DNA from 3 places in the Arthrobacter sp. JB02-1C genome. Region 3 is predicted to be linked to each of the others. Evidence: riboswitches for the same ligand, from Rfam matches in the RefSeq annotation. Region 3 holds a riboswitch; each other region holds the start of a gene.
The links. Region 3 has a riboswitch for S-adenosylmethionine ahead of AC3ANP_RS09810 (AmiS/UreI family transporter). Riboswitches for the same ligand answer to the same signal wherever they lie in the genome.
Positions count from the first base shown of each region.

Region 1: it holds a riboswitch for S-adenosylmethionine, as region 3 does, so the genes downstream of both, AC3ANP_RS07005 (cobalamin-independent methionine synthase II family protein) here and AC3ANP_RS09810 (AmiS/UreI family transporter) in region 3, are expected to answer to the same signal.
Region 2: it holds a riboswitch for S-adenosylmethionine, as region 3 does, so the genes downstream of both, AC3ANP_RS03670 (ABC transporter substrate-binding protein) here and AC3ANP_RS09810 (AmiS/UreI family transporter) in region 3, are expected to answer to the same signal.

Region 1 is NZ_CM173235.1:1,480,161-1,489,726, reverse strand. It holds gene AC3ANP_RS07030 (hypothetical protein) at 1-304, opposite strand, end outside; gene AC3ANP_RS07025 (RNA polymerase sigma factor) at 301-849, opposite strand; gene AC3ANP_RS07020 (hypothetical protein) at 934-1,419, opposite strand; gene AC3ANP_RS07015 (adenylosuccinate synthase) at 1,775-3,064, opposite strand; gene AC3ANP_RS07010 (multidrug effflux MFS transporter) at 3,314-4,543, shown strand; SAM riboswitch class I at 4,607-4,722, shown strand; gene AC3ANP_RS07005 (cobalamin-independent methionine synthase II family protein) at 4,734-5,942, shown strand; gene AC3ANP_RS07000 (uracil-DNA glycosylase family protein) at 6,143-6,775, shown strand; gene AC3ANP_RS06995 (DUF3151 domain-containing protein) at 6,873-7,298, opposite strand; gene fbaA (class II fructose-bisphosphate aldolase) at 7,301-8,320, opposite strand; gene AC3ANP_RS06985 (hypothetical protein) at 8,494-9,441, opposite strand.
Region 2 is NZ_CM173235.1:762,911-772,476, reverse strand. It holds gene AC3ANP_RS03690 (acyl-CoA dehydrogenase family protein) at 1-241, opposite strand, end outside; gene AC3ANP_RS03685 (dipeptide ABC transporter ATP-binding protein) at 283-1,968, opposite strand; gene AC3ANP_RS03680 (ABC transporter permease) at 1,981-2,883, opposite strand; gene AC3ANP_RS03675 (ABC transporter permease) at 2,902-3,861, opposite strand; gene AC3ANP_RS03670 (ABC transporter substrate-binding protein) at 3,868-5,529, opposite strand; SAM riboswitch class I at 5,623-5,712, opposite strand; gene AC3ANP_RS03665 (type 1 glutamine amidotransferase domain-containing protein) at 5,976-6,752, opposite strand; gene AC3ANP_RS03660 (DUF1206 domain-containing protein) at 6,817-7,623, opposite strand; gene trmB (tRNA (guanosine(46)-N7)-methyltransferase TrmB) at 7,782-8,705, opposite strand; gene AC3ANP_RS03650 (MFS transporter) at 8,862-9,566, shown strand, end outside.
Region 3 is NZ_CM173235.1:2,041,372-2,050,937, reverse strand. It holds gene AC3ANP_RS09830 (glycosyltransferase) at 1-1,029, shown strand, start outside; gene AC3ANP_RS09825 (glucose 1-dehydrogenase) at 1,227-2,120, shown strand; gene AC3ANP_RS09820 (cyclodeaminase/cyclohydrolase family protein) at 2,226-2,885, shown strand; gene AC3ANP_RS09815 (5-formyltetrahydrofolate cyclo-ligase) at 2,907-3,506, opposite strand; SAM riboswitch class IV at 3,596-3,708, shown strand; gene AC3ANP_RS09810 (AmiS/UreI family transporter) at 3,748-4,389, shown strand; gene AC3ANP_RS09805 (acyl-CoA dehydrogenase family protein) at 4,439-5,686, shown strand; gene AC3ANP_RS09800 (hypothetical protein) at 5,736-5,930, opposite strand; gene AC3ANP_RS09795 (cold-shock protein) at 6,100-6,303, opposite strand; gene AC3ANP_RS09790 (O-antigen ligase family protein) at 6,494-8,380, opposite strand; gene AC3ANP_RS09785 (carboxypeptidase regulatory-like domain-containing protein) at 8,446-9,566, opposite strand, start outside.

The DNA.
Region 1 (9,566 bases), 560 kb from region 3:
CCAGGCTCATCGCACCGACCACGGCTCCACCGACCAGGGCCAGCCGGCGGCGGTGGCCGCGGCGGCGGTCGGCCAGGCTGCTGACGCCGGCCGGCAGGGTTACGACGTGCGTCCGGTCCGCGGCGGGGGTTGAGCCGGAAGCGAGCAGCGCTGCAAGGTCGGCGCGGGGGGCCGGGGCCTGGTCCGGCACCAGGGCCAGGAGCTGCTCGAGCGTTCCGCGGAGCTCGACGGAAGATTCAAGGCCGGAGTCGTGAAGCATCGCCTGGATGCGGGCATCCTGCTGGGGTGTGGGCGTGCCGGTCATGATGCTGCGTGGTCCTTTTCGGTTACCAGCTCACGCAGGACGTTGAGTCCGCGTCGCTGAAGCTGCTTGACGGCGCCGGGCGTCTTGCCCAGGATTCCGGCAACCTGATCGATGGAGAGGTCCGCGACGATCCGCAGGACCAGGACTTCCCGCTGCTCGTCATTGAGCGCCGAAAGCGTGTGGGACAGGCCGCCGAGGGCGCCCAGGGCTTCGTCCTCGGCGGACGCGGCGTACCGCGCGTCATTGAGGGGGTCATATTCGGCGAAGTAGGGCGTCCGCTCGGAACGCCGGTAGTGGTCGACCAGACGGGCGTGGGCGACCGAAAAGATAAAAGTCCGCAGGCCCTGGTAGCCGCCGGTAATTCGCTCCAGTTTCGGCAGCACATCAACAAAGACGTCCTGGGTCAGGGCTTCGGCATCGTCAACGCCCTTCGCGCGGAAGTAACCAAGCACCGCCGGCGCGAGCGCGGTGTAGACGGCGCTGAATCCTGACGGGTCGCCGGCGAGAGCTGCTGACAGCTCGTCATCGCTCAGCGGGTCTGCCAAGGGGCGTCCTTCCGTTTACTGCAGGGGGTGCGGCCGCTAAGTCTAGCGGCCGCACCCCGTCACCTCCGCAGGGAGGCGGTGTGCTTACTTGTCGAGCTTGGGCAGCTCGACCGACGGCTGGGCCGGAACGGCGGGTACCGCCGGGACGCCCTTGACGCCCGGAACGGCGACGGTAACGCCGGCGTGGGCCTTGGCCTGGGCGGCGCCCTTGGCGTTGGCCGCACCGTCGACGGTGACGCCATCCGCGTCGGCAGCAACGGTGCCCTCAGCCGCGGCGCCGGCGCCCTTGACGTTGGCTGCTCCCTTGGCGGAGCCGTCGAGGCCGGGGGTAGCCGGCGCGGCGGGAACGGCGGGGGTGGCCGGCACGGCAGGGACGGCGGGGAGCTTCGGTGTCGCCGGGACAGCAGGCGTCGCGGGAACGGCCGGGGTGGCGGGCGTAGCGTGGTTCACTTCGGCCTGCTGGGTGTTGGAAACCTGGGCCGCGTTGGCCAGGCCGATCCCGGAGAATCCTCCGACCGCGAGAATGGCGGCGCCGACAGCAATCTTGGTGGTTTTGCTAACACTCTTCATGAAAAACGAACATCCTTTGGTTGGTTGAAGGCCGGCCGGCGCCTGATGGGGGCAGGCGCCGGCCCGCACTTGCAGTCGAGGTCCCGTCGGCGCCCGATGGGGCAGGCGCCCGGGATCTTTCCCTGAAGCGGCCGGCCGGTGCTGGTGGGGGAACCCGGTTCCGGGCGGCGCTTACACAGGGGTAATCGCCCGGGGAACGCGAAAGGTTACGCCGGAACCGGAAATTTCTTTTTTTCTTTTCCCCGCAGCCAGCCGGCGGGAGACAGCGGCGCTTAAACGACGGCGGCGCCCCACCTCGCAAGGTGGGCCGCCGCCGTCGTCGGGGGTTAAGAGTAGTGGGTAGCGGGAGCCGGCCCTAGTCGTTGATCAGGTCGTTGATCACGATCGTCTGGTCGCGGTCCGGGCCGACGCCGATCGCGGAGAACCGGGTGCCGGAGAGCTTCTCGAGTGCCAGGACGTAGTTGCGCGCGTTTTCCGGCAGGTCGGCCAGGGTGCGGGCACCGGTGATGTCCTCGGTCCAGCCTTCGAAGTATTCGAAAATCGGCTTCGCGTGGTGGAACTCGGTCTGGGTCATCGGCATCTCGTCGTGCCGGACGCCGTCGACGTCGTACGCGACGCAGACCGGGATCTGCTCGATCCCGGTGAGCACGTCCAGCTTGGTGACGAAGTAGTCCGTGAAGCCGTTCACCCGGGAGGCATGCCGCGCCAGCACGGCGTCGTACCAGCCGCAGCGGCGCGGGCGGCCGGTGTTGACGCCGAACTCGCCGCCGGTCTTCTGCAGGTACACGCCCATCTCGTCGAACAGTTCGGTGGGGAACGGGCCGGCCCCGACGCGGGTGGTGTAGGCCTTGATGATGCCGATTGAACGGGAAATCCGGGTGGGGCCGATGCCCGAGCCCACGCAGGCGCCGCCGGCGGTCGGGTTGGAGGACGTCACGAACGGGTAGGTGCCGTGGTCGACGTCCAGGAACGTGGCCTGGCCGCCTTCCATCAGGACCACCTTGCCCTCGTCCAGCGCCTTGTTCAGCACAAAGGTGCTGTCGATAACCAGCGGGCGGAGGCGTTCGGCGAAGGACAGGAAGTAGTCCACGATCTCGTCCACCTCGATGTCGCGGCGGTTGTAGACCTTCACCAGCAGTTCGTTCTTCTGCCGCAGCGAGCCTTCGACCTTCTGCCGCAGGATGGAGGCGTCGAAGACGTCCTGGACCCGGATGCCGAGGCGGGCCACCTTGTCCATGTAGGCCGGGCCGATGCCGCGGCCTGTGGTGCCGATCGCGCGGCTGCCGAGGAAGCGTTCGGTCACCTTGTCCAGCACCTGGTGGTAAGGCGCCACGAGGTGGGCGTTGGCGGAGACGCGCAGCTTCGAGGTGTCCGCGCCGCGGGCCTCGAGGCCGTCGATCTCCTGGAACAGGGCCTCGAGGTTCACCACGCAGCCGTTGCCGATCACCGGGACCGCATTCGGGCTCAGGATGCCGGCCGGAAGGAGCTTCAGCTCATACTTCTCACCGCCCACGACGACGGTGTGCCCGGCGTTGTTGCCGCCGTTCGGCTTGACCACATAGTCGACTCGGCCGCCGAGCAGGTCGGTGGCTTTACCTTTGCCTTCGTCGCCCCACTGGGCTCCGACGATCACGATTGCTGGCATGGGATCCTCCCCCATTCGTTCGGGCCGGACTGCTGTGATCCACCGGTCAGTTCCACCGGGCGGTCACCGCAGCTCAACACCGTTCATGAGAATGCCCCGACTCTGCCGCTGTGCGCGGTACCACTACGATCTGTACCATCAACGCCAGAGTCCGGGGCTCTTACCACCCAAGTTTAGCCTGCGGACCTGCGCTGGTGTTCAATTAGGGTTTTGAGACCACTGTCCGGACCGCAGCTGAGAGAAAATTCCATGGATTCGCCCCACGACAAGGACCAGTTCCGGTCCCGCCTGAACCTCCGGGGCGGAAAGGACCGGCTCCTGCTCGTCGTGGCGCTGGGGATCCTCAGCGCCGTCAGCCCGATGGCGACAGATATGTACCTCGCCTCCATGCCGGGGATGGCGGCATTCTTCCGGACACCGACCTCCGCGGTGCAGCTGACCCTGACCACGTACATGGTGGGGATGGCGGTAGGCCAGTTCCTGCTCGGGCCCATTTCGGACGTGCTCGGACGGCACCGGTTGATGGTGGCCGGCAATGCGCTCTTCCTGCTCAGTTCGGTGGCGATCGCGCTGGCACCCAGCATCGAACTGGTCCTGGCCCTGCGCGCACTCCAGGGTGTGGCCGGGGCCGCCGGCGTGGTGATCGCCCGGGCCGTCGTCTCGGACCTGGCCGCCGGCCGGGCTGCCGCGAAGCTGTATTCGATGATGGCAACCATCACCTCCCTGGCGCCGGTCGTCGCGCCCCTGCTCGGCGGGGTGATCGCTACCGTGGCCCCATGGCAGGCAGTCTTCTGGGTGTTGACCGGCTTCGGCGGGCTGATGCTGGCCTGCTCTGTGCTGGTGGTCCCGGAAACCCTGCCGCCGCACCGCCGACGCCGCGGCGGCCTCAAGGCCGTGGCTGAGGCGTCCCGATCCGTGCTGGGCACCCCCTCCTTCATGGCCTACGCGCTGGCGTTCGGTTTCAGCTTCGGCACCCTGTTCTCCTACATTTCGGCGTCTTCCTTTGTGGTGCAGAACGTGCTCGGCTTCTCCGCCCTGGGCTACTCGGTCATCTTCGCGGTCAATGCCTGCGGCATGATCATCGGCGCGCTGGTCAACACCAGGTTGGTGGACCGGGTGGAGCCTGCCGTGCTCCTGCGGACTGCCATCGTGGTGATGTGCGCGGTGAATCTCGCGGGGCTGCTGCTGGTCCTGGCGGGCGTCACCGGCTGGACCACGCTGCTGCACCTGTTCCTCACCCAGTCCTGTCTCGGCTTCATCATGGGCAACGCCACGGCGCTGGCGCAGGGCCGCGTTCCCGGCCGGGCCGGGGCGGGCTCCGCGGTCCTCGGGCTCGTCCAGTTCCTCCTCGGCGGCCTCGTTTCCCCGCTGACCGGCGTGGCCGGGCAGCACAGCGCCACCCCGATGGCGGTGTCCATGGCGGTGTGCTCGGTCCTGGCGGCGGCCGCCGTCATCACCGGGCGCCGGTTAACGCGCTGAGCATCGCCGCGACACAATCCGGCGGCTATTTGCCACTCGCCGGTCCCTGCAATTAACTGGGACTGACCATCCCGAGCGGCCGAGGGACCTGGACCGTTGACGCCGCAGCAACCGGCCGGTCATGGCCTGCCTCCGGCGGTGCGGTGACTCCACGGTGCTACTGCCAGGACCGATGGAAGGAAACCGCGCCATGCCCCAGAACACCGACCACATCCGCGTCACCCATGCCGGCTCGTTGCCGCGCACCCCGGAGCTGATCGCGGCGAACGAGGCCAAAGAAAAAGACGGCGTCACCCCCGAGTTCCTGGATCTGCTGGAGACGTCCGTGGTGGACGTGGTGCAGCGCCAGAAGGACCTGGGGATCGACATTGCGAACGACGGCGAATACGGCCACGCCATGTCCAGCCAGGTGGACTACGGCGCCTGGTGGAACTACTCCTTCTCCCGGCTCGGCGGCCTGGAACCGACCGAGGTGGACCGCTGGTCCGACTCCCAGGTGCATCGTTCCTCACCCGGGCACATCGTCCTGACCTCCTTTCCGGACCGCCGCGACCGGCAGAAGTTCGGCGACGCCTACAACGACCCCACCTCCGGGATCCTTTCCCACCGCAGGAGTGTCACCCAGCCCAAGATCGCCGGGCCGCTGACCTACACCGGCCAGGACCTGGTGGCCTCTGACATTGCCAACCTCAAAGCCGGCCTGGCCGCGGCGGGCCTCGCCGAAGGGTTCATCGCGTCCCTCTCTCCCGCTTCCTGCGCCCGGGTGGCCAACGAGTACTACAAAAACGATGAGGAACTGCTCTACGCCTGCGCCGACGCCATGCGCGAGGAATACCAGGCCATCATCGCCGCCGGACTGACCGTCCAGCTCGATGACCCGTCGCTGGCCGAGAGCTGGGACCAAATCAACCCGGAGCCGAGCCTGGCCGACTACCTGAAGTTCATCCAACTCCGCGTGGAGGCGACCAACTGGGCCCTGCGCGACCTGCCGCAGGACCAGATCCGGCTGCATGTCTGCTGGGGTTCCTGGCACGGACCGCACACCACGGACATCCCGTTCGCGGACATCCTCGGCTCCGTACTGCAGATCAACGCCGGGGCCTACTCCTTCGAGGCGGCCAACGTCCGGCACGAACACGAATGGCGGGTCTGGCAGGACACCAAGCTTCCCGAGGGCAAGTCGATCATTCCGGGCGTGGTCTCCCACGCCACCAATGTCGTGGAGCACCCTGACCTGGTCGCGGACCGGATTGTCCGTTTCGCCGAACTGGTGGGCCGGGAAAACGTGATCGCTTCCACGGACTGCGGGCTCGGCGGCCGGGTCCACCCGCAGATCGCCGTCGCCAAGCTTGAGGCGCTGGGCGAAGGGGCACGCCGGGCCACCAGGCGGCTCTGGTAACCGGCGCGGGCACCGGCGCGGGCACCGGCGCGAAGATATCCCCGGGGTTCGCCGGACGCAGGGCTTGATAGACTGGTAACGGCCGACCACGCATCGGTCCACACCACATTTTCAACCACACCGGCCGTAGCGCGCCTTCTTTTGGCGTGCCCGCGAGCGATGCGGCAGCTTGACCAAACCCGCAGGAGACCCAGCAATACATGACAGCCCTGGCCACAGAAAATTTCCACGAACAGCTCCTCAGCCGCCGTTACGAAGCCAGTGTGGCGCCGGTAAACGAGTTGTGCGATACCCTGCAGGCGGCCAAAGCTGGCACCACAGTCCCCTACGTGGATCCCGGGCACGACATTGATGAATGCCGGATTATCAGCCTGCACTCGAACATCGGCACCGCCGACCCGTCCGGCTTCATCACCCCCGGCGACGACGAAGCGGTCACCCGGATGCTCGGCATCCAGTGGAAACTGGGCCTCCGCCCCGAGTTTGTCATGCCCTGGAACGTCCACCCGTGGCACGTGCCCGGGGAGCCCAACGGCAAGTTCACGCCGGACCAGATCTCGGCCGGCCTCAAGCCGTTGCTCAAGTTCCTGGCCCTGGTCCCGCGCGCCTCGGTGATCGTGGCGCACGGAACCGAAGCCAACCGGCTGGCGAACCTGCTGCTCAAGACCGAGGTGCCGATGATCTGGCGCCGCGGCCTGAAGACCTACAAGGTCCGCTCGCTCAGCGGCCGCGCGTTCGCCGGCACCCCGGCGCGGCAGGAACAGTACCTGGAAGAAATGCGCGTCGTCTACGCGGACGCGATGGCCCGCACGGGACTCGCCAAAGCCAGCTAGCGGCGGCGTAACCCAACGACGGCGGCCGGCTACCTTCTGCAGAAGGTGACCGGCCGCCGTCGACGTTTCGAGCTGTCGTTGCGTAAACCAGGGGCGGTCAGCGGCCTGCTTCGATGGCCCCCTTGGCCGTGGGATCCGAGTCCTTGAGGAACTTTTCGATCCGTTCCGGTTCCTCCGCCTCACCGATCGCCGCGGAGGCACGGCCCAGCGAGTACAGCGCGCGCAGGAAGCCGCGGTTGGGCTCGTGTTCCCAGGGGATCGGGCCGGCGCCGCGCCACCCGTTGCGGCGCAGCGAATCCAGGCCGCGGTGGTATCCCACCCGTGAGTAGGCGTAGGAGTCGATGGTGCGGCCCTCGGCCCACGCTTCCTCGGCCAGCACGGCCCAGAGCAGCGAGGACGTCGGGTGCTTCTCCACCAGGTCCAGCGCCTCCTGGCCGGCGTCCAGGCCGGCCTGGACCTCGGTTTCGGCGGGCAGCAGCGTGGGCTCGGGGCCCATCAGGTTCTTGCGGAACTCATCCGACACGGCTAGAAGGTCTTTCCGGTCGAGCCCAGCTGCTGCGCCGCCTCGACCACGCGGGCGGCCAGGCCGGCCTCGGCGGAGGCGCCCCAGACGCGCGGGTCGTACAGCTTCTTGCTGCCCACCTCGCCGTCGACCTTCAGGACACCGTCGTAGTTGCGGAACATGTGGTCCGCTACCGCGCGGGTGTAGGCGTACTGGGTGTCGGTGTCGATGTTCATCTTGATCACGCCGTAGGAGACGGCGTCGGCGATTTCTTTCTCGGAGGAACCGGAGCCGCCGTGGAAGACCAGGTCGAACGGGTTCGCCTTGCCGATTTTGGCGCCCACCTGCGCCTGGATGTCCTTGAGGATTTCCGGGCGCAACTTGACGCCGCCGGGCTTGTACACGCCGTGCACGTTGCCGAAGGTCAGGGCGGTGATGTAGCGGCCGTTCTCGCCCGTGCCGAGGGCGTCGATCGTGGCGAGGGCATCCTCGACGGTGGTGTACAGCTTCTCGTTGATGGCGTTCTCGACGCCGTCTTCCTCGCCGCCGACGGTGCCGATCTCGACTTCGAGGATCATCTTGGCGGCTGCGGTGCGCGCCAGCAGGTCACGGGCGATCTTGAGGTTCTCCTGCAGGGTCTCGGCCGAGCCGTCCCACATGTGCGAGTTGAAGAGCGGGTTGCGGCCCGCCTTGACCTCGGCCTCGGAGGCGGCCAGCAGCGGCAGGACGAAGCCGTCCAGCTTGTCCTTGGGGCAGTGGTCCGTGTGCAGGGCGATGTTCACGCCGTAGTTCTTCGCGACCTCGCGGGCAAAAGCGGCGAAGCCCAGGGAGCCTGCCACCATGTCCTTGGTAGAGGCACCGGACCAGTACGCGGCGCCGCCGGTGGACACCTGGACGATCCCGTCCGATTCGGCCTCGGCGAAGCCGCGCAGGGCAGCGTTCAGGGTCTGGGAGGAGGTGACATTGACGGCCGGAAACGCGAAGCCGCCCGTCTTTGCGCGGTCGATCATCTCGGAGTAGATCTCTGGGGTTGCAATGGGCATGCTGACTCCTAAAGTGAATTTCGTCTGCGGGCTGGGTTGACTCTGGAGTAAACCTCGTCGGCTACGCACCATCCTAGCCATTCCTCGGTTGGCCGCATCGTTTCCTTCACCTCCGCCCCTTCGCCGAGGTGGCACTTCGCGGCAGTGTTTCCGGAAAACACTGCCACGACGTGTCATCTCGGTCGCCAGCCCCGACCCTCCAGCGCTGCCCGGACTTTTCCGACGACGGCGGGACGGTTTCCGGCCAGGTCCAGGCGGGAGATTCTGAGTTCCCGCCAGCCGGCGCGCGCTGCGGTGTCGGCTCGTCGGATGTCCCTCAAGTACTGCTCCTCCCCGTTGTGGTGCGCCCCCTCATACTGCAGGGCGAGCCGCCACCGCGGGTACGCCGCGTCAGGCCAGAGGACTGGCCCCGCGCCGCCACCCCGTGCGACATCGCCCCACACCACGTGGTTGAGCACCGGCTCGGGCAACCCCGCGTTCAGCAGGGCCAGCCGCATCTGAGTTTCCGGCGCCGAATCGGCGCCCACCCGGGCAAGTTCGACGGCGGCCCTGGCTTTGCGGACACCGCGGGCACCCTGGTGCCGGGCAACCATCTCCCTCAGGTCCGCGATGCTGCAGAGTGCCCGGCGCGGAAAGGGATGCTCCGGCCCGTGTTCGCAGACCAGGGAATCGGCCACGGCCACAAGTTCATTCGCCTGCAGAATCCTGGCGAGATCTAGAAATGTCCGGGCCGGCGAGGTGAGCCGGACGCCGCCGAGCTCGACCACTTCATCCGGCAGGAGCGTCAGAAGATGCCCCACAACGTTGGCCCTGCGCGGCATGCTGGATCCCCGGCGGCGGGCAAGGTGGATACGCCAGTCTTCACCCTGCCAGGGCGGCAGCGGGGCTTGCCAGAGGCGGGCGGCCGAGCTGAGCGCGAGGATGGAGTCGTCGTCGAGCTCCGTGTAGGCGCGCAGGGCCGCGGGGCCGGCGGCGGCGGATGCCAGCGGCATCCGGATGCCGCGCGACACTGTGACTAGATCGCTGGCGCGAGTCCGGGTCCGAGTGACGCCGGCCTTGTCCGCCGCTCTCAGCGAGAAGGATCCGGTGGTGAGGTGTGGGGGAAGAGGCGCCCGACGCATGGGCTCATTCTTGCTGTTCCGCGCAGCTTCCGCCCGGGTTATCCACAGGGGCGGGGCAGTCGCCGCACCGAGATGGCACGTGGCGGCAGTGTTTTCCGAAAACACTGCCGCCACGTGCCATCTCG
Region 2 (9,566 bases), 1.3 Mb from region 3:
CGATCAGCAGCCGGCTCAGGTGCTCATAGCTGACCGGGTCCCCTCCGTGCTCGGCGGGGACGCGGAGTGCGGTGAAGCCGCTTTCCCGTAACCAGGCGACAGGTTCAAAGGGCAGGACGCGGTTCGCCTCGCGTTCCAGGGCGCCGTCTGCGATGCGCGCGAATACCGCCTGGAATCTGGCGGACAACGCCCGGTAGCGGGCCTCGTCGCTGAGTTCCCGTACATCTGTTGTGCTTGTCATCTTGTTCCTATCGTGGACATGGTTCTGAGATCAAGGAGTTTCTAGTGGGCGGGTGACGGAACGAGTTCGCGCAGACGCCGCCCGGGATTGGAGTCCAGCAACAAACGCGTGTATTCGCTCTCTGGGTTGGCAAAGACCTGCGCGGTCGGGCCGACTTCCCGCAACCGCCCCCGACTCATCACGCCGACGTCATGGGCGAAGCGTTCAACCACGTGCAGGTCGTGGGAAATGAAAAGGTAGGACAGTCCCAAATCGCGTTGCAGGGTTTCGAGCAGGACCAGAATCTGGGCCTGCGTCAGGACGTCCAGGGCGGAGAGGGCCTCGTCAAGCACGATGGTGCGGGCGCCCAGGGCCAGTGCGCGGGCGATGGCCACGCGCTGGCGCTGGCCGCCGGAGAGCTCCTTGGGCCTGCTGTCGGTGACGCGCGCCGGCAGGTTCACCTGGTCAAGGAGCTCGGCCACCCGGGCGCGGCGTTCCAATCGCGACCCGACCCGGAAGCTGACCAGGGGCTCGGCAACAATGTCCCGGACCGTCAGCCGCGGGTCAAGCGCCGAATCCGGGTTCTGGTACACCAACTGCAGGGTGCGCCACAGCTCCCGTTTGTCCTTGCCCTGGATGGGCGTGACGTCGGTGCCGTGCACCTGTACCGTGCCTGAACTGGGGTCCAGCAGCCGCATAATCATGCGGGCAGTCGTCGACTTGCCTGAGCCGGATTCGCCGACCAATGCGAAGGTGGTTCCCTGGCGCACCGCGAAAGTGACGTCATCCACCGCGCGATGTTCGGTGCCGCCCCGGCCGAAGACCTTGGTGAGTCCGCGGACGTCGATCGCCGCGACGGGCTCATCCCGGGCCGCATCCACGACGGCCGGGACCTCCTTGGGGGCGGCCGGAGAGGCCTCCTGGAGCAGCCTGACCGTATAGTCGTCCTCCGGATGCGCCAGGATGTCGCTGACCGGACGGTCTTCGCGGATTCGTCCCTGCTGCATCACCACAATCCGGTCGGCCAGATCGGTTGCGACGGCCAGGTCGTGCGTCACGAAAATGACGGCCGTACCGTGGTCCCGGGCCAGCCTGCTGAAGACCTCGAGGACGCGCCGCTGCACGGTGACGTCCAGCGCCGAGGTCGGCTCATCGGCAATCAGCAGCTTCGGCCCGAGGCTGAAGGCGATCGCGATCAGGACGCGTTGCTTCAGTCCGCCTGAGAGTTCGTGGGGATACTGTTTCAGCCGCTCCGCCGGACGGTCGATGCCTACCAGTTCGAACAGCCGGATGACCTCTGCCCGGATCTCGCTTTTGGAACGTTTGCCTTCCTCGGGGTGCAGCCGGAACACCTCGGCCACTTGGGATCCCACCGTCTTCACCGGGTCCAGCGAGGCCCCGGGATCCTGCGGAACCATACCGATCTGGCGGCCACGGATCTTCTCCATTGCGCGTTCGGAAAGGCCGGCCAGGTCAAGGCCGTCGAAGAGAATGGATCCGGCAGAAACGGTGGCCGACTCGGGGAGCAGCCTGATGAGCGATTTTGCGAGCGTGCTTTTGCCCGACCCGGATTCGCCGACCAGGGCAACGATTTCACCCGGCTTGAGGACGAGTCCAAGGGAGTCTGCAGCCACGATGGCCCCTGCGCCGCGGCCGTATTCGACATGTAGTCCACGCACCTCAAGCAAAGGCGCGGCGTCGAGCAGAGGTGCGGCGTCGGGGCTGGGTTTCACTGGGTTGGTTGTCATGGGGGCTCCTGACTAGAACCGGAAGATCTTGAGAAGTTGGCGGCCGAGACCGGCCAGAAGAACGACCGTCAGCACGATGACGAGGCCGGGCAAGGTGGTCATCCACCACGCGCCGGCGAGGTATTGCCGGCCCTCAGAGATCAGCAACCCCCATTCCGGGGTGGGAGGAGGAGCGCCGAAGCCGAGAAAGCCGAGCCCGGAAATTGCCAGAATCGCCGCGCCGAGGTCCACTGCCAGCAGGGCGAGGACCGGGCCGCAGGAGTTCGGCAGAACATGCCTCCAGATGACGGACCAGTAGGATCCCCCGTTGAGGAAGGCGGCTTCGACGTAGTCCAGGTTGCGCACGCGGAGGACTTCCGAGCGCACCACGCGGGCGAACGAGGCAATCGAGGCGATGCCCACGCCCACCCCAAGGGAGATGGGTCCGGGCGCAAACGCCGTCACGATGATCAACGAGATCAGGAACCCTGGCACTGCCAGGAGCACGTCAACGAGGCGCATGGTGCTGGCATCGGCGGCCCGGCCGGCCGTCGCAGCGAATAGGCCCAGGGCCGTTCCCGCCACGGCGCCGATCAGGACAGCGAGCCCCGCGGTGAGCAGCGTCTGGGAGGTGCCGTGGACGACCCTCGCATAGACGTCCCGGCCCAGGTGGTCCGTGCCGAACCAGTGCCCTGAACTTGGAGGCTGGAATTTCTGCTTCGGAATGCCGCTGATGGGGTCGAAGCCGCTGAACAGGCCCGGCAGGACGGCCCACCCCACGACAACCAGCAACGGAATGACGGTCAGCCACAGGCCCGTTGGGCGCAGGATGGTTCCTCCGCGTTTCGCCTGGCCAGTAGGGACGGCGGCCACGGCGGCGGCCGGGGGCAACGAGACTTCATGGACGGGGTCTGTTTGCAGTAGCTCGAGGCTCACAAGATTCTCCGTTCGGTTTCAGGCGGTCAGTGCTCGTGGTGAGCCGTGGGTGCTGCTCTTGAGGATGCGGGGATCCAACAGCGGGTACAGCAGGTCGACGATCAGGTTCACGGCAACGAATGCCGAAGCCGTCAGCAGCACCAGGCCCTGGACCAGCGGGACGTCCTGGACTGTGACCGCCTGAAGTACCACCGATCCCAGACCGGAGCGGGCGAAGACGGTCTCCGTGATGACGGAACCCGCGAGCAGGGTTCCGACCGTGATACCGGCAATTGTCATCGCCGGACCCGCCGCGTTCTTCAGGGCGTGGCGGTAGAAGATCCACGCCGGGGAGGCGCCCTTGGCCCGCAGCACGTCGATGAAGGGCTGCTCATACACGTGGGTGATGCTCTTAAGAAGTACCTGCGCGATCGGGGCGGAAACGTGCAGGGCCAGGACGAGGACGGGGACTGCCAGTGACGCGAAGGAACCGTCCGGGAACAGGGACATCACGCCGAGCTGGATGGACAGAAGCTGCAGCAGCACGAGGCCGAGCCAGAAGACCGGAACCGCTGCGAACAACGGCGGGAGGTTGGTGATCAACCGCTTCAGCGCCGTCGAACGGCTCAAAGTGGCGGCGGCAACGAGGGCCAGCGCAAGGACTACGGCCAAGGCGAACGCGCTGGATGCCAGTGCCACGGTGGATCCGGCAACCGCGCCGATGCGCGTCGCCACCGACTGCCCGGAGGCCAGGGAGTACCCCACGTCACCGCGGAGCAACTGCCCGAACTGGTTGAAGTACTGCACCAGCAGCGGCTGGTCGTAGCCGTATTGCGCCTTCATGGCATCAATCGTTGCCTGGTCGGCCGCCGCGTCCGCCGACAGGAAAATCGTGACCGGATCGCTGGGCAGCAGCTGCACTGCCAGGAAGACGAGGGTGTACGCCAGCCAGATGACAAGGAGCGCCTGCCCGAGGCGCCGCGCGAAGTAGAGGCCCATGGCGGTCTATTTGCTGGTCTTCCAGGCACCCTGGAAGATCGGTGCGGTGCCCGAGGTGAATTCGACATGCGACTTGGCATTGGCACCATAGACCTGGACTTCGTCCCAGAGAACGAGGGCCAGCGATTGGTCGACAACCAGCGCGCGCTGTTCTTCGGCAACGGCCTGCTTGTGCGTGGCAGCGCTGGTAGCGGCGCGTTCCGTGGCGAAGAGCTTATTGAGCTGGGAGTCCGCATTCAGTGTCTGCGTGTTGGTTGCGGGGCCGAAGACCGGCCCCAGGCCGCCGTACGCGAACTGCCGGGTTCCGAAGAATTCCACGTTGGGGTCCTTCATGGCGGTCGCCAGGAAGGCGTTGTCCGCCGCGCGGTTGACCAGCTTCACGCCGATCTTGCGCCACTGCTGCTCGATGAGTTCGAAAGCGGGCTTGATAACAACCGAGTTGTTTGATGACGTGACCGTGACCTCAAGCTTCTGGCCGTCCTTGGCGCGGGTGCCGTCGGCGCCAACTGCCCAGCCGGCCTCCTCCAGCAGGCTCTTGGACTTCTCCGGGTTGTAGGCCAGGTCGGAGGAGAGATCAACGAAGTCAGGCGCTTCGCGGTTCAAAACGGAGCCAGCGAGTTCGTAGCTGTCGGAGAGCACCGTGTCCTTGAGTGTCTGCCGATCGATTCCAAGCTGCAGTGCCTGGCGGACCTTCACGTCGGCGAGCTTGCCGCTGCCGACGCGCACGGCGGCCATGTTTACCGTCAGGTCGATGCCTTTGGCCGGCAGGACCTGGTTGCCGCTCCCGGCGAGGGAGGTTTCATCGGCGGGCTGCAGGCCACGGACCAGGTCAACCTGGCCGGTCTGCACGGCCCCGGCACGGTGTGCCACTTCCGGCAGGTACTTCACGACGACTTTGTCCAGGTAGGCGGCTCCCGGGTTGGCGGCGCCTTCCGGGGCCCAGGCGTAGTCGGAGCGCTTTGCCAGGACGATTTCCTCATCGGCCTTCTCCGACTCGAAGGTGAAGGGACCCGATCCCGAGATCTTCGCGATGGCCGACTGGCCGGCGTTATCGAGCGTGAGGGTTTTCGGCGAAACGAGTCCGGCGGTGACGGAGGAAGTGGCGCGCAGGAAGTTGGCATCGGGGGAGGACAGCGTTACTTCCACCTGGTCCTCGCCGATGACCCGTGAGGACTGGTACGTGGAGAAGTCCACGTTGGGCTGGATCTTGGCGCTCTCGATGCCTTTCCCCAGCGCCTCGAAGTTGGCCTGGACCGCTTTGGCGTCCAGCGGCGTTCCGTCGCTGAAGCTCACTCCCGGGCGGATCGTGAAGGTGAACTTGGTCTGGTCCTCGCTCGCGGTGAACTTGCTGGCGATCCAGGGGACCAGCGCCCCCTTCTTGGCATCGAAATAGGTCAGCCGGTCCAGCACGCTGTTCAGGACGTTGGCCTTTTCGTAGAAGCGCGCCGCCTGGGTCTGGAAGTTGTTGATGGGCGTGACTTCGGCGAACACGAACGTTCCGCCCTGCACCGGCGTTCCATCCTGGGTTTGCGGTGCCGGGGCACCGGCTGTGTTGGCGCCGCAGGCGCTCAGGGCCAGGGCCGCGGCGCCCATCAGCGTGAGCAAACGCAGCGGGCGGCGTTTTGCTTTCGCGTTCGCAGCGGCGGTGCGTGATTCGTTGGTATCCATCGTGGATCCTCTCGGTCATGACCAAGGAACTCCAGAATCACGGGTCCAGCCGGCCGCCGCAGGGCGCCGGTTTGGAACGCGGGATCTTGGCAATCTCCATCGGTCCTGGCATTAGCACCGTGCCCGAAAGGGTGGTTGCTACGGCGTCATCGAGCCAGGTCTCTCAGCCGATCTGGATGGTTGTTTATTCGCCCAGGGGGGCTTTTTTCGTTCCCGCAACCCTTGTGGGTCGAGGTAACCCCTACTTTGCCGCAGAATCTTCGATTGACCAATCATTACGACACGTTCTGCAATAAACGCTCCTAGCGCGCCACATAACCGCCCACCCGGCGTCATGAACTTGGCCGGGCGGCGAGGCGCTGGACAGTGTCGTTGCGAGCGCACGGACGAAAACGGACGGCCACCCCGTTGCCGGGGTGGCCGTCCGTTTCAGCGCGCTGTTGGTCTTAGTGCTGCGCTTCTGCGGCAGCTTTCTCGGCAGCCTTCTCCGCGTCCTTCTCGGCGCGCAGAGCCTCCGTCTCGTGCTGTTCCTCGGCTTTTTCCTGGTGGATGACTGCTGCGAAAAGCTTCTCCATCTCCTTGGCCACCCCGGCCGCTGAGGCCGGGTTCTGACCGGTCACCAGCCGGTCGTCAACCACGACCTTTTCCTCAAAGACACCGGCGGAGACGTGGGTGGCGCCCTGTTCCTCAAGCCGGTCTGCCAAAAAGAACGGAATGACCTTGTCCTTCCCTGCGGCAACCTCCTCGTCGTTGGTGAAGGCAGCCACCTTCCGGCCCTCGACGAGGCGAAACCCGTTGGCCAGTTCCACGTTCAGCAGGCCGGCCGGGCCGTGGCAGACCGCGCCCACCAGGCCACCGGCGTTGTAGACGCTGGCAACGAGGTTCTGCAAGCCTTCGCTATCCGGGAAGTCCCACATGGTGCCGTGGCCTCCCACGAGGAAGACGGCGTCGTACTGGTCGGGATCCACGACGTCGACGCGGGCGGTGTTGTAGAGGCCGGCCCGCGTGGCCTCGTCCTCCGTGAAGGCGACCTGGATGGGATCTTCTTTGTCCACCTCGTCGCGCGGTGGTTGGCCACCCTGGATGGATGAGAAGTCGACGAAATGCCCGGCATCCTTGAAGACTTTCCAGGGATGTGCAGCCTCGGCCACGTTGTAGCCGGTCTTCTCGCCCGTATCGCCGATCTCGGAAACGCTAGTCAGTACCATGAGGATTTTCTTCATGAAGTGCTCCTTCCGTCTAACGCCCACCCTACGCCCAGCCCGATTCAGACCGCGTCCTGTTCCGCTACATCCGGGCGAGCCGGGCCCGGACCGCCATGAAGATGCCGTAGCAGATCAGGCCGGCGCCAACGGCGGCGAGCATGTACACGCCCAGCGGCTGCTCCCGCAAGGCCCGCAGGCCGCCGTCGAGCCCCGTGGACTGCGACGGGTCCGCCTTCAGTGTGGCGATGATGACCAGCAGCCCGGTCAGCAGCAGGGCTATGCCCTTGGCGGCGTAACCGGCGATCCCGGTGGCCGTTACGGCGGTGCGCGCCTGATCGTTGGAGGGCATCCGGATGTACTTGACGAAAGACTTCCGGAAGCCGCGGATCGCGTAGACGATCCCGGTCACGGCGACGGCCGCGCCGACGAGGATGAGCAGGAAGGTGCCTCCCGGCGCCCTCATCAGGTGCAGGGTGAGGTCGCTTGTGGACCGGCGCTGGTCCGATTGTGCGCCGACCGCGACGGACGCGAGCGTCAGCCCGAAGCCGGTGTAGACCAGGGCCTGCAACGCGGCCCTGAGCTTCTTCCCGACCTTCTTCTTCGTGGGCAGGTGCTCAAAATCGAAGATGGCGTCGCTGGTTTGCCAGATGGCCAGGGCCACGCAGGCCGCGCAGGCGGTCCAGAGCAGCACGGGGGCAGCGGGCTGCGCGGCCAGTTCGGCCACGGCGCCGCTGAAATCCGCACGCCCCTGCCCGCCCATGGCGAGCCGGATGGCAACGAGCCCGATCAGGAAGTGCAGCAGTCCCGAGACCGCGAACCCGGCGCGGGCCGCGATTTCCAGGGGCTTGGAATTGGTGACGTCTTCCGCGACGTCCGCCGCGTCCTTCAATTCTTTTTTGATGGCCGTTCCTTGCGTTCTGTGGTTCGTGCGACGGCGGAATTCCCGCCGGGGCTGCATTATTCCGTAATCGTGCCACGAGATTCCGCGGTGCGGCAGGAAGCCCCCCGCACCACGCGGACGTCCGGGGTGCCCTCCCTGGCGGACCGTCAGCGGCGCCGGTAGCAGAGGTCGAAGATCAGCCGGCCGGCCTCATGCGCCTTGTTCTCGAAGCTCGTCAGGATCCGCCCCTCAAACCTGGGCGCCCAGCCCCCGGCCGCGTCCACGCCCTCGTTGGGCCCGGTGTGTTCGGTGCTGACCGGTGCCCGGCCCTCTTTGACCGGGGCGCCGCCCACTACGGATTCCACCCCCGACTCCCACACCTGCGTCAGCGGGCTGTCGGCACCGCTGCGCTCGCCTGCGTGCAGGTTTTCGAAGTCGGCCGAACCGGCCAGGACTTCGCGCACGTGCACGGCGTAGTTGGACCAGTCGGTGGCGATCCGCCACAGGCCGCCGGGCTTCAGGGCGCGGGCAGCGAGGTCTGCAAAGGCCGGCTGGATCAGGCGCCGTTTATGGTGCCGCGACTTGTGCCACGGGTCGGGGAAGAACACCCAGAGTTCGGTCACGGAACCGGCCGGCAGCATGGTTGCCAGCACCTCCGGGGCGTTGGCCTCCACCACCCGGACGTTGCCCAGGCCGCGGCTGTTGATCTTGATCAGGGTGTTGGCCAGGCCGGGGGTGTAGACCTCCACGGCCAGGAAGTCAGTGTCCGGATTCTGCTCGGCCGCGTGGCAGACCGCGTCGCCGAGGCCGGAGCCGATTTCGACAATCAGGGGTGCCGTCCGGCCGAACTCGGCCTCGGCGTCGAACACGTAGTCCGGGTCCACGGAGGTGTTGGCGACGTGCCGGGGGACATCGACGGCCCACCGTCCGGCGTGCTCTTCCCACGCCGCCTGCCGCCTGCCCTGCAGCCGGGTGCCGCGCCGCACGAAGCTGACCGGCCGGCCGCCGTAGGTCCCGAAGGACGCCTGGGTGCCGGGCGTGACAGCGCGGGAAGGCTGCGGCTGCTGCGGGGATTCTGGTGCTTCGCTCATCACCTCCAGAATAGTGGAGTTCCGAAGTTCCGGTCCCGGCCGGGAAGGCGCAGCCGGGCTCCCGGGCCCGCGGCGGCCTGCCACAATGGGTCCGTGACCACACCCAACAGAGCGCCACGGCCGGACCGCGCCGCCACCGCCACCGCACCGGACCCGCTGGTGGACGCCGAGGTCGACGCCGTGCCGCCCGCCGGTCCGACGCTGCCTGGCAGCCGCCGCGCCCTGGCCTTCCTGGCCGTATGCCTGGTGCTGATCGGACTGAACCTGCGCACCGTCTTTTCCAGCTTCGGCGCGGTGCTTCCGGAAGTCACCGCCGACGCCGGCCTGCCGGGCTGGGCCGTTGTTGCGCTGACGACGGCGCCGGTGACCCTGCTGGGTGTGTTCGCGCCGCTCGCGCCGGGCCTGGCCCGCCGGTTCGGGGCCGAGCGGGTCCTGCTCGGAGCCATGGCCGTGCTGACCGCGGGGCTGCTGCTGCGTCCCCTCGAGCTGCCGGGCCCGGGCCACCTGCCGGCGCTGCTGGCCGGCACCGCCGCCTGCGGGGCCGCGATTGCCGTCTGCAACGTGCTGCTCCCCGGCCTGGTCAAGCGCGACTTCCCGCATCGGGTGGGGCTCATGGGCGGCCTGTACACCATGTCGATCTGTGCCTCCGGCGCCCTAGGTGCCGGGTTCACCTACCCGCTGTTCCGCGCGACCGGGCACTGGACCTCGGCGCTGTGGTTCTGGGCGCTGCCGGCCGGCGTCGTGCTGCTGTTGTTCCTGCCGCTGGCGGTGCGGCAACGGCACGGACGGCAGCACGGGACGCCGGACGGGGTCAGCGTCTGGCGCTCGCCGATAGCCTGGCAGGTCACCGGCTTCATGGTG
Region 3 (9,566 bases):
CCTGCCCACCGGCAGTTCGCCGCAATGCTCCGGGTGTTCGGCGACGCCGGCGCCGGCCGGGACCTTGTGGCGGAGGCGCGGCGCATGCTGCCCGACGTCGTCGTGGTCGACTGCCTGCTGCTGGGCGCGATCCGGGCGGCAGCGGAGGCCGGGCTCCGCCCCGTGGTGCTGGTCCACAGCTTCCTTGCCTTCTTCGACGGACCATTCCGGCGCGGGCCGATGGGGGCGGCGCTGGCGCTCCGGCGGCTGCCACCGGGGCACGTGCTGCGACAGGCTGAGCGGGTGCTGGTGTGCGCAGATCCCGCCCTGGACCCGGCCGGTCCGCCCACCGGCGCAAGCGGACCCGGTGCAAGCGGACCGGGCGCCACTGGGCCGGGCGCCACGGGACCGGTGTGGTCCGGCGCGGTGCTGGACGGCATCGGCCCAGGCCGGGCGAGCGGCACTACAGTACAGGCACCACCGCCGGCGCTGGGCCGCACCGCAGGGCACACGCCGGGAGGCGGTCCGCCGGAGGTGCTGGCCAGCTTGAGCACCACGGCGTTTCCGGGGCAACGGCGGGCGCTGCAGAACATCCTGGACGCGGCCGCCGCGCTGCCGATCACGCTAACCGTGACCACCGGGCCTGCCGTGGACCCCGCGGAACTGTCCGCGCCGGCGAACGCCACGGTGCACCGCTACGTGGACCATCTTCAGCTGATGCCCCGCTGCAGCGCGGTCATCGGCCACGGCGGACACGCCACCACCATGCGGGCGCTGGCCCATGGCCTGCCACTGATGATCCTGCCGATGCACCCCATGATGGACCAGCCGATGATCGGCAAAGCCGTCCGCGATGCAGGCGCGGGAGTGCTCCTGCGCCGCACATCTCCGCCGGAACAGATCGCTGCCGCGCTTACCGCCCTGCTGGGATCCGAGAGCCACCGCCGGGCGGCGGAACTGCTGGGGGCCCGCCTCCGCGCGGCCGACGGCGCACGCACGGGGGCGCGGGTGCTGGCGGAGCTGGCCGGTCCCCGCGGTCCGGCACGCTGACACCGACGACGGGCCAGGGCCCACCCGCGCCCGCCGGCCCACCCGTGCCTTCCGCCCCACCACCCCCGCGCAGCCCCGTCCGCAGGCGACCAACCTCCAACCCGGCCGTTGCGCCTGTCCCCCGCTCTGCTTACGCTGGTTACTAAGCATGCTTAGCATGTGGATGCCAGCCGACCGCAACCATCCGGAGGAGAACCATGACTGACCAGTACACGTTCAGGAATCCCGTTACCGCGTACGAGCAGGTCGAACCGCCCGAGCAGAGCCAGCCGGAGCCCGGTCTGGACGCAAAGATGACGCCCAAGGCGGACCTGGGCGAGGAGAGCTACCGCGGCACCGGCCGGCTGGAGGGCCGGAAGGCAATCATCACCGGCGCGGATTCCGGGATCGGGGCCGCGACGGCGATCGCCTTCGCCCGCGAGGGTGCCGACGTCGTGATGTCCTACCTGCCGGAGGAGGAAGAGGACGCCGCCCGGATCGCGAACCTGATCGAGAAGGCCGGCCGCAAGGCGATCAAGGTACCCGGCGACCTGAAGGATTCGGCGGTGTGCAAGGACCTGGTGGAGACCGCGGTGCGGGAGCTCGGCGGACTGGACATCCTGGTCAACAACGCCGGCAAGCAGGTGGCGCAACAGGACCTTCGCGACATCGACGACGTCCAGTTCGACCACACGCTCAAGACCAACGTCTACGCCATGTTCTGGCTGACCCGGGAGGCGCTGCCGCACCTTTCGCCCGGATCGACCATCATCAATACGACGTCGATCCAGGCCTACAGCCCGTCGGAAACCCTGGTGGATTACGCCACCACGAAAGCGGCGATCAACAACTTCACCAAGGGCCTGGCGCAGCAGCTCGCACCGAAGGGGATCCGGGTCAACGCGGTGGCGCCCGGCCCCATCTGGACCCCGCTGCAGCCCAGCAGCGGCCAGCCCACCGAGGAACTGCCGGAGTTCGGCAAGCAGACCCCGCTGGGCCGCGCCGGCCAGCCGGCCGAGCTGGCGCCGGCGTACGTGTTCCTCGCCTCGCCGGAGTCCAGCTACGTGGTGGGCGAGACGCTGAACGTCAACGGCGGCATGCCGACGCCGTAAGGAGCGGCGCCGTAAGGAGCAGCGCAGTAAGGAGCGGCGCTCGGACTGCAGCAAACGCCAGCCGGCGGGTGACGGCACCCGCGGCGTCGGGGCAGACTTGGTTTCATGGCTGATTCGGAAGCAGTGACAACCCGGCGTTCGACGGTTGAACAGTGGACGCTCGCGTTGGCGGAATCCGTGGGCTCCCCCGGTGGTGGTGCCGGGTCCGCGGTGATGCTTGCCATCGCCGGGTCCCTGACGTCGATGGTGGCCGGATACACCGACGCCGATGAGCAGCAACGCGCTGAACTCGAGGATGTTCACACCCGGGCCCGTTCACTGCGGGAAGCCGCGCTCCGCCTGGCCGACGACGACTCCGCCGCCTCCAAAGCCTTCGGGGCCGCCTTCCGCCTGGACCCCGGGCCCGAACGCGAGGACGCCATCCACAAAGCCTCCGTCGAGGCCGCAAAATCCTCTGCCCTGCTCGGCGAGCGGGCCATCGATGCCATCGCGGACCTGGAATGGCTGGCAGCGCACGGCAACCCTGCGCTGATCGCCGATGTGGTTGTCGCTTTTGGAGCCCTCAGGGCAGCCCTCACCGGAGCGCGCACCAACGTCAGCTACGACCTGTCAGCGCTGAACTCGGCCGGCGCCAGCCTCGAACAGGTCCGCCACGACCACCCGGACCTGTGGGCGACGGTGACGCACCTCAACGCCGCCCTGGACCGGATCGACAAGCTGACGGCCGACATCGACCACCGGGCAGCCCCCACCGACGCCCTCTGACCGGGGGCGCGCCGTTGCCGGTCAAAATACTGTGGTGCCGCCGGGCGTGACCACCCCGTCGACCGGCCGGTCGTGGCTCTCCCGCGGCACCACATCCAGGAACTCCTCATCATAAATGACGGCGAACACCGCAGGAGGCTTCGCCAGGGATGCCAGGGCCCGGTCAAAGTACCCGCGGCCCCATCCCATCCGCATTCCCGCACGGTCCACCGCCGCGGCAGGAACAAGCAGCAGCTCGATGCGCTGGACCACGCTGGCGGGCACCACCTCGCCGACCATCTCCGAGATGCCGAACAGCCCAGGCTGCTCGCGTCCCCCGGTCGCAGCCACCCAGTCCAGCAACCCGTCCGGCCTGCTCAGCGGAACCAGAACGTCCACGCCGTTCGCGGCGGCCCACGCCAGGAACGGCCGGGTGTTGGGCTCATCGCCGCCCGAGAGATAGCAGCCCACCAAGGCCGGGGCGCGCTGCCGAACCAGGGCAACCAGCTGCTCCGTCAGGCCAGCCGCCGCCGGCCCCTGTTCCGCCCGCCCCTGCTCCGCCGCCACCCGGGTCCGGCGGCCGCGCCGGACCTCGGCGCGCAGTTTTGCCTTTGCCTCCCGCACTGAATCATCCGACGTCATGGTCCGACAGTAGCTTCAATCGTCGGGCGCTTCATGTGACGCAACTTACTTGTCGGGGGCCTTCCGCGGCCCCTAGTGTCCTAGGTACAGATCAAGAGTTCCAGCATTAAGCCCTGGCTTGTTGGACGGCAACCCTCTTCGTGGCGGGGTGCCCCAGGTGAAGATCCGGCCGTGCGCATAAGCGCCGCGGCAAGCATCGAGTCCCGCTGTCGGCGGGGCGTCCTCGTGGACGGAATTTTCCATGTCATATATCTGCCTGATCCTTTCCGGCGCTGCCCTCCTGATCAACGGCCTGGCCCTCTTGGGCCGCATCCCGGCCCGTGACAGCGGCGCGTTCAACATCCTCATCGGCCTGTTCCAGCTCGTGCTGGCCGTGCTCCTCGCGGTCGCGGCCGGCGGTAACGGCGCCTTGCTGCTCGGAGCCGCCGGCATCGTGCTCTTCGGCCTCACGTACCTCTACGTCGGACTGAACGCCGTGCTCGGCCTGGGCTCGGCCGGCATCGGCTGGTTCTGCGCCCTGGTGGCCGTGCTCGCCGTCTTCTACGCCGCGACCAACGTCGCGGCAGACCCGTTCCTGGCCGTGCTGTGGCTCAGCTGGGCGGTCCTCTGGTTCCTGTTCTTCCTGGTCCTGGCCGGCGGACGGTCCTCGCTCTCGGCGTTCACCGGCTGGGCGGCCCTGCTGACCGGACAGCTCACGACGACGACGCCGGCCCTGCTGGGACTCTCCGGCGCGTGGCCGGCCGGCTGGTCCGCGGCGGTGCTGGCCGCCGTCGTCGTCGCCGCTGCGTTCGCCGGGGCCCTGGCGCTGGCCAGGTCCGCCGCTGCGCGGACTCCTGCGGATGCCGCAACGGCACCCGCCGCCGTCGAACCCGCCACCGCGTAACCATCACCCCACCAACTCCAAGCTCACACCACAGACGAAAGGCCATGCCATGTCATCAGTAATTACCGCTGTGCCCGAAGCCGACTACCAGACCCTCGCCGGCCGGTTCCGCCCCATCTTTGCCCGCATCGCCGAAGGCGCCAGCGCCCGGGAACAGGACCACACGCTGCCGTTCGCGGAAATCAAGGAGCTCACCGCGGCAGGCTTCGGCGCCCTCCGCGTTCCGGTGTCCGACGGCGGTTTGGGCGCCTCCCTGCCGCAGCTCTTCCGGCTGCTCAGCGAGCTCGCGGCCGCTGACTCCAACATCCCGCAGGCCCTCCGCGGGCACTTCGCCTTCGTTGAAGACCGTCTGGTCTCCACCGGCGCGCAGCGCGCGGTGTGGCTGGAACGGTTCGTCAAGGGCGAGATCGCGGGCAACTCGTGGACCGAGGTTGGAACCGTGAAAATCGGCGACGTGATCACCAAGGTCAGTCCGGACCCGGAGAGCAGTACCGGCGGGTTCCGGATCAGCGGCACGAAGTACTACTCCACCGGCAGCATCTTCGCCGACTGGATCGACACCTTCGCGCAGCGCACGGACAACGGTGTGAAGGTGATCGCCGTCGTCAACGCGCACCAGCCGGGCGTCGCGCACTCGGACGACTGGGACGGTTTTGGGCAGCAGACCACCGGCTCGGGCACCAGCACCTTCACGGACGCGGTGGTCGAGGCCGGGAATGTCATCGATTTCGACACGCGGTTCAAGTACCAGACGGCGTTCTACCAGGCAGTGCTGCTGGCCGTGCTGGCCGGAAGCATCAAGGCCGCCGAGCGGGAGATCGCCGCGGAGGTCCGCAACCGGACCCGGATCTTCTCGCACGGGAACGCCGATTCCTTCGCGGCGGATCCGCAGATTCTGCAGGTCGTGGGCCAGGTCTCGGCCAAGGCCTACGCGGCCGACGCCACGCTGGAGCGCGCGGCCCGGGCGCTGCAGGGCGCCTACGACGGGGCATTCCTGGGTGATCCGGACGAGGAGGAGCGCCTCAACGACGCCGCCGAGCTGGAGACCGCGCAGGCGCAGATCATCCTGACCGAGCTTGCCACCCGGGCCACTTCGGACATCTTCGACGCCCTCGCGGCCTCCGGCACCAGCACCAAGAAGAACCTGGACCGGCACTGGCGGAACGCGCGCACGGCCGCCAGCCACAATCCGTGGGTCTTCAAGGCCCGCATCGTGGGTGACTACGCCGTGAACGGCACCACTCCCCCGCGGGTCTGGGCCATCGGCGCCGGGCCCAAGGCGGACACTGCGAAGTAGGCCCGGCGCCCGGGCGCCGGGCTCCTCCCGGCCGGGCGGCGGCGGCTGGCTACCGCGGCCGCGGGGCGCTCCGGATGTTCAGGCTCGCCGAGGCGTACGGGACGCTCGGCAGGTTGCCCGCCTTCCACGGTTCGACGGAGAGAATCTCCGGGGTGTGGCCGTGGCCGTCGCGCGCGTCGGCAACAATGGTGCCGGCAATGGCGGCCAGCCCGGCGGCGGCGAGGAGGATTGCGAATATTTCCATGGTTCATGCACCTCGCGTGCGGTGATGTATTAATCATCCCGCTATCCCGGGTGCCGGAACAGCCCTTCCCGCCCGCCGCCGCGATGTGGCACACGCAGGTTAAACAAAAGCAGGGCCCGTCCGAAGACGGGCCCTGCTCGAAACCTAACGGTCCAGAGTCTCTAAAGAATTAGAGGGACTGGATGTTGACGGCCTGGGGACCCTTGGGGCCCTGCTCGGTTTCGAAGGAGACCTTCTGGTTCTCTTCGAGGGAGCGGAAGCCGGAGGAAGCGATCGCGGAGTAGTGCGCGAAGACGTCCTGCGAGGAGTCATCGGGGGAAATGAAGCCGAAGCCCTTTTCAGCGTTAAACCATTTGACGGTACCAGTAGCCATTATTTTTGTCCTTCGTGAAGGTAGAGGAAAAGTCCCGACTTTCGGGTCCTCCGGTGTGGGGTGCTCAAAACCGCTGCTTCAGAAGAACACGGACTTTCGACCGCGCGTACTGCCTGAACTACGAACTGCATAAACACAACAACAGGAACAACACTACAGGACTTTTGTGGGCCGGGTTACCACGCCCGCACTAGCCTGCCCGCAGGGCCTCCGCGCGGGCCCGCGCTTGTCCCGCAGCCTGCGATTCGCCCAGTCTGTCGTAGATCCGGGCTAGCACAGTCCACGGTTCCGCGGACCGGGGGTCCCGTTCTGCTGCGGCCGTCAGATCGGCGATGCTGTCCTTGACCTGGCCCAGGCCGAAGTTGGCCACAGCGCGCTGGAGGTACGGACCGGAGTCAGAGGGCGAACGGGCAATAACCCCCTCGAGAATGTCTTTGCCCTGTTGGAGGCTGCCGCTGTTGATGTAGCCGATGGCCAGGGCCACCCCGGCTTCTGACGACTCCGGCGTCCGGGCCAGGGCAATGCGGGCCCAGTCCATCGCGTGCTTCGCTGCTCTAACGTCGCCGTCGGCCGCGGGACCGGCAAAGGCCTGCGCCGCCAGGAGTGCTGTATCCGAGTCCCAGGGCCGCAAGCCGTAAGCGCGCTGGAACTGGGACTCCGCCGTCGCCAGGTCACCCGCGTCGACGGCAGAAGTTGCTGCCGCCATCGGCCATTCCGCGAGCGTCGCCGGGGCTGCGAAGCTGAATCCGAGCGCGAAGAGCGCAACCGATGCCACCGCTTTGGCCGGGAAAGCGCGCCATTTGTGGAACAGGGACCGGTCCTTCGCGGCAGGCAGGAGGCTCTGCCCAGCCGCCTTAGGCGTGGATACCAGGCTTCCGCAGATAACGGCTGCCAAGGGGGTGGTGGCCGGCGAGGTGAATCCGGTCAGAAGTATCAGCCCGTAGGCGGCCGCGGCTGCCAGTGCACCGGTCAAATTGTCTCGGTCGACTCGTTGTTCCGCGCTGAGGATGTTCGCTCGCGCGCTGCGGAGGATCAGTGCCGTCAGCAGGACTGCCGCTGCGAGCAGGGGCAATCCACCCGCTGTTGCGGCCTGCAGCAGCCATGAGTGCGGCGAGTCAGGGGGAAAGGTATTGCCCACCCGGACTGCCCATTCGAGGGTGTGGTAGCCCGTGATCGCATCCACAAATCCATTTGGGCCGACGCCCGCCCACAAATGGTCGGCGACGAGTTGAAGACTCTCACCCCACAGCAGCCACCTGCCATTGATGGTGTCGGGATTGAAAAGGCGTTCTCGAGCCGCTGGCACCGCGACGGCGGCGGCGGCCAGCACGAGGAGCGCCGCCCCGCCGGCAACGATGGTGCGGGTCCGGCGTGGAGCACGGCGTACCGCCGTCGCGGTGAGCAGCACGACGACGGCGGCGAGGCCAAGTATTGCGGCCCGGGAACCGGACATCACGGTTGTCAGGACCGCCGCTGCCAGGCCGATGCGTGCCGTCCAGTTGGGGCCGCGCAGGGCGGGCAGGGCCAGAACCGCGGCCGCCAACACCCCGATGATTCCTTGGTCCGTCGCGTTGCCCAGGGTCGCCCCGGGCCGCAGGTCGTCTGCGCCGCCCAGTGGCCGGAAGCCAGCCGCCTCAAGCGCACTCACCAGGCTTACTATCACCGCAGCGGGAGCGAGGACGCTCCGGAAGGCAGCCCAGTGCCGGGCGCTGGCCGGACCGCCAAAGACCTTGGCGCCTAAAGCAAAGGCAGCGAAGTACAGCGCGATGACCGGCGCCCCTTCGAACCGGGGCCAGCGTCCCAGGAGGCTGACCATCGGGTTAGCTGAGAACGCGATGGCGGCGACGAGCACCAGTGCCGCTGCCCACAGTGCCCAACGGACGTTCCGCGGCAGCCTGCCTCCTCCGTGCGCAAGGGCTCCCACCCCAAGGGCAATGAGAAGCCAGAGGACCTTGATCCAGGTAAACCGAAACAGCCCGCCGGGCTGGAAGACCAGGACAGATGAGGCGAACAGCCCAACGCACAGTTGGGGCGCGAAGACCCGCGCCCTCTCCAACGCTCGGATGGGGAGGGACACGGGTCTCCTTTGGTGCTCAGTTTGCGGCGCGGTGGACGGGGGCGCCTACAGCGGCGCGGGACAGTTTAGCCGGCGGTCACTGCCTTCGTCGCAGCACTGGTCTTCGCCCCGCTCACATACCCCGCCTTGGACCCGGTCACCGTCACCGTGATCGCCTTGCCCAAATCAGCGGCCGTCAACACATACGTGCTCGCCGTCGCACCCAGGATATTCACCCCGGACCGCTTCCACTGATACGCCAGCGCCACCGGCGCCGGACCCCACACCCCCGGAACCGCCGTCAGCTTCTCCCCGGTCACCGTCAACCCGGACACCGTCGGAACCGGAGCAACCGTCAACGCCACCGGCGCCGTCACCGCCTTCGTCGCAGCACTGGTCTTCGCCGCGCTCACATACCCCGCCTTGGACCCGGTCACCGTCACCGTGATCGCCTTGCCCAAATCAGCGGCCGTCAACACATACGTGCTCGCCGTCGCACCCAGGATATTCACCCCGGACCGCTTCCACTGATACGCCAGCGCCACCGGCGCCGGACCCCACACCCCCGGAACCGCCGTCAGCTTCTCCCCGGTCACCGTCAACCCGGACACCGTCGGAACCGGAGCAACCGTCAACGCCACCGGCGCCGTCACCGCCTTCGTCGCAGCACTGGTCTTCGCCGCGCTCACATACCCCGCCTTGGACCCGGTCACCGTCACCGTGATCGCCTTGCCCAAATCAGCGGCCGTCAACACATACGTGCTCGCCGTCGCACCCAGGATATTCACCCCGGACCGCTTCCACTGATACGCCAGGGCCACCGGCGCCGGACCCCACACCCCCGGAACCGCCGTCAGCTTCTCCCCGGTCACCGTCAACCCGGACACCGTCGGAACCGGAGCAACCGTCAACGCCACCGGCGCCGTCACCGCCTTCGTCGCGGCACTGGTCTTCGCCGCGCTCACATACCCCGCCTTGGACCCGGTCACCGTCACCGTGATCGCCTTGCCCAAATCAGCGGCCGTCAACACATACGTGCTCGCCGTCGCACCCAGGATATTCACCCCGGACCGCTTCCACTGATACGCCAGGGCCACCGGCGCCGGACCCCACACCCCCGGAACCGCCGTCAGCTTCTCCCCGGTCACCGTCAACCCGGACACCGTCGGAACCGGAGCAACCGTCAACGCCACCGGCGCGGTGGGAC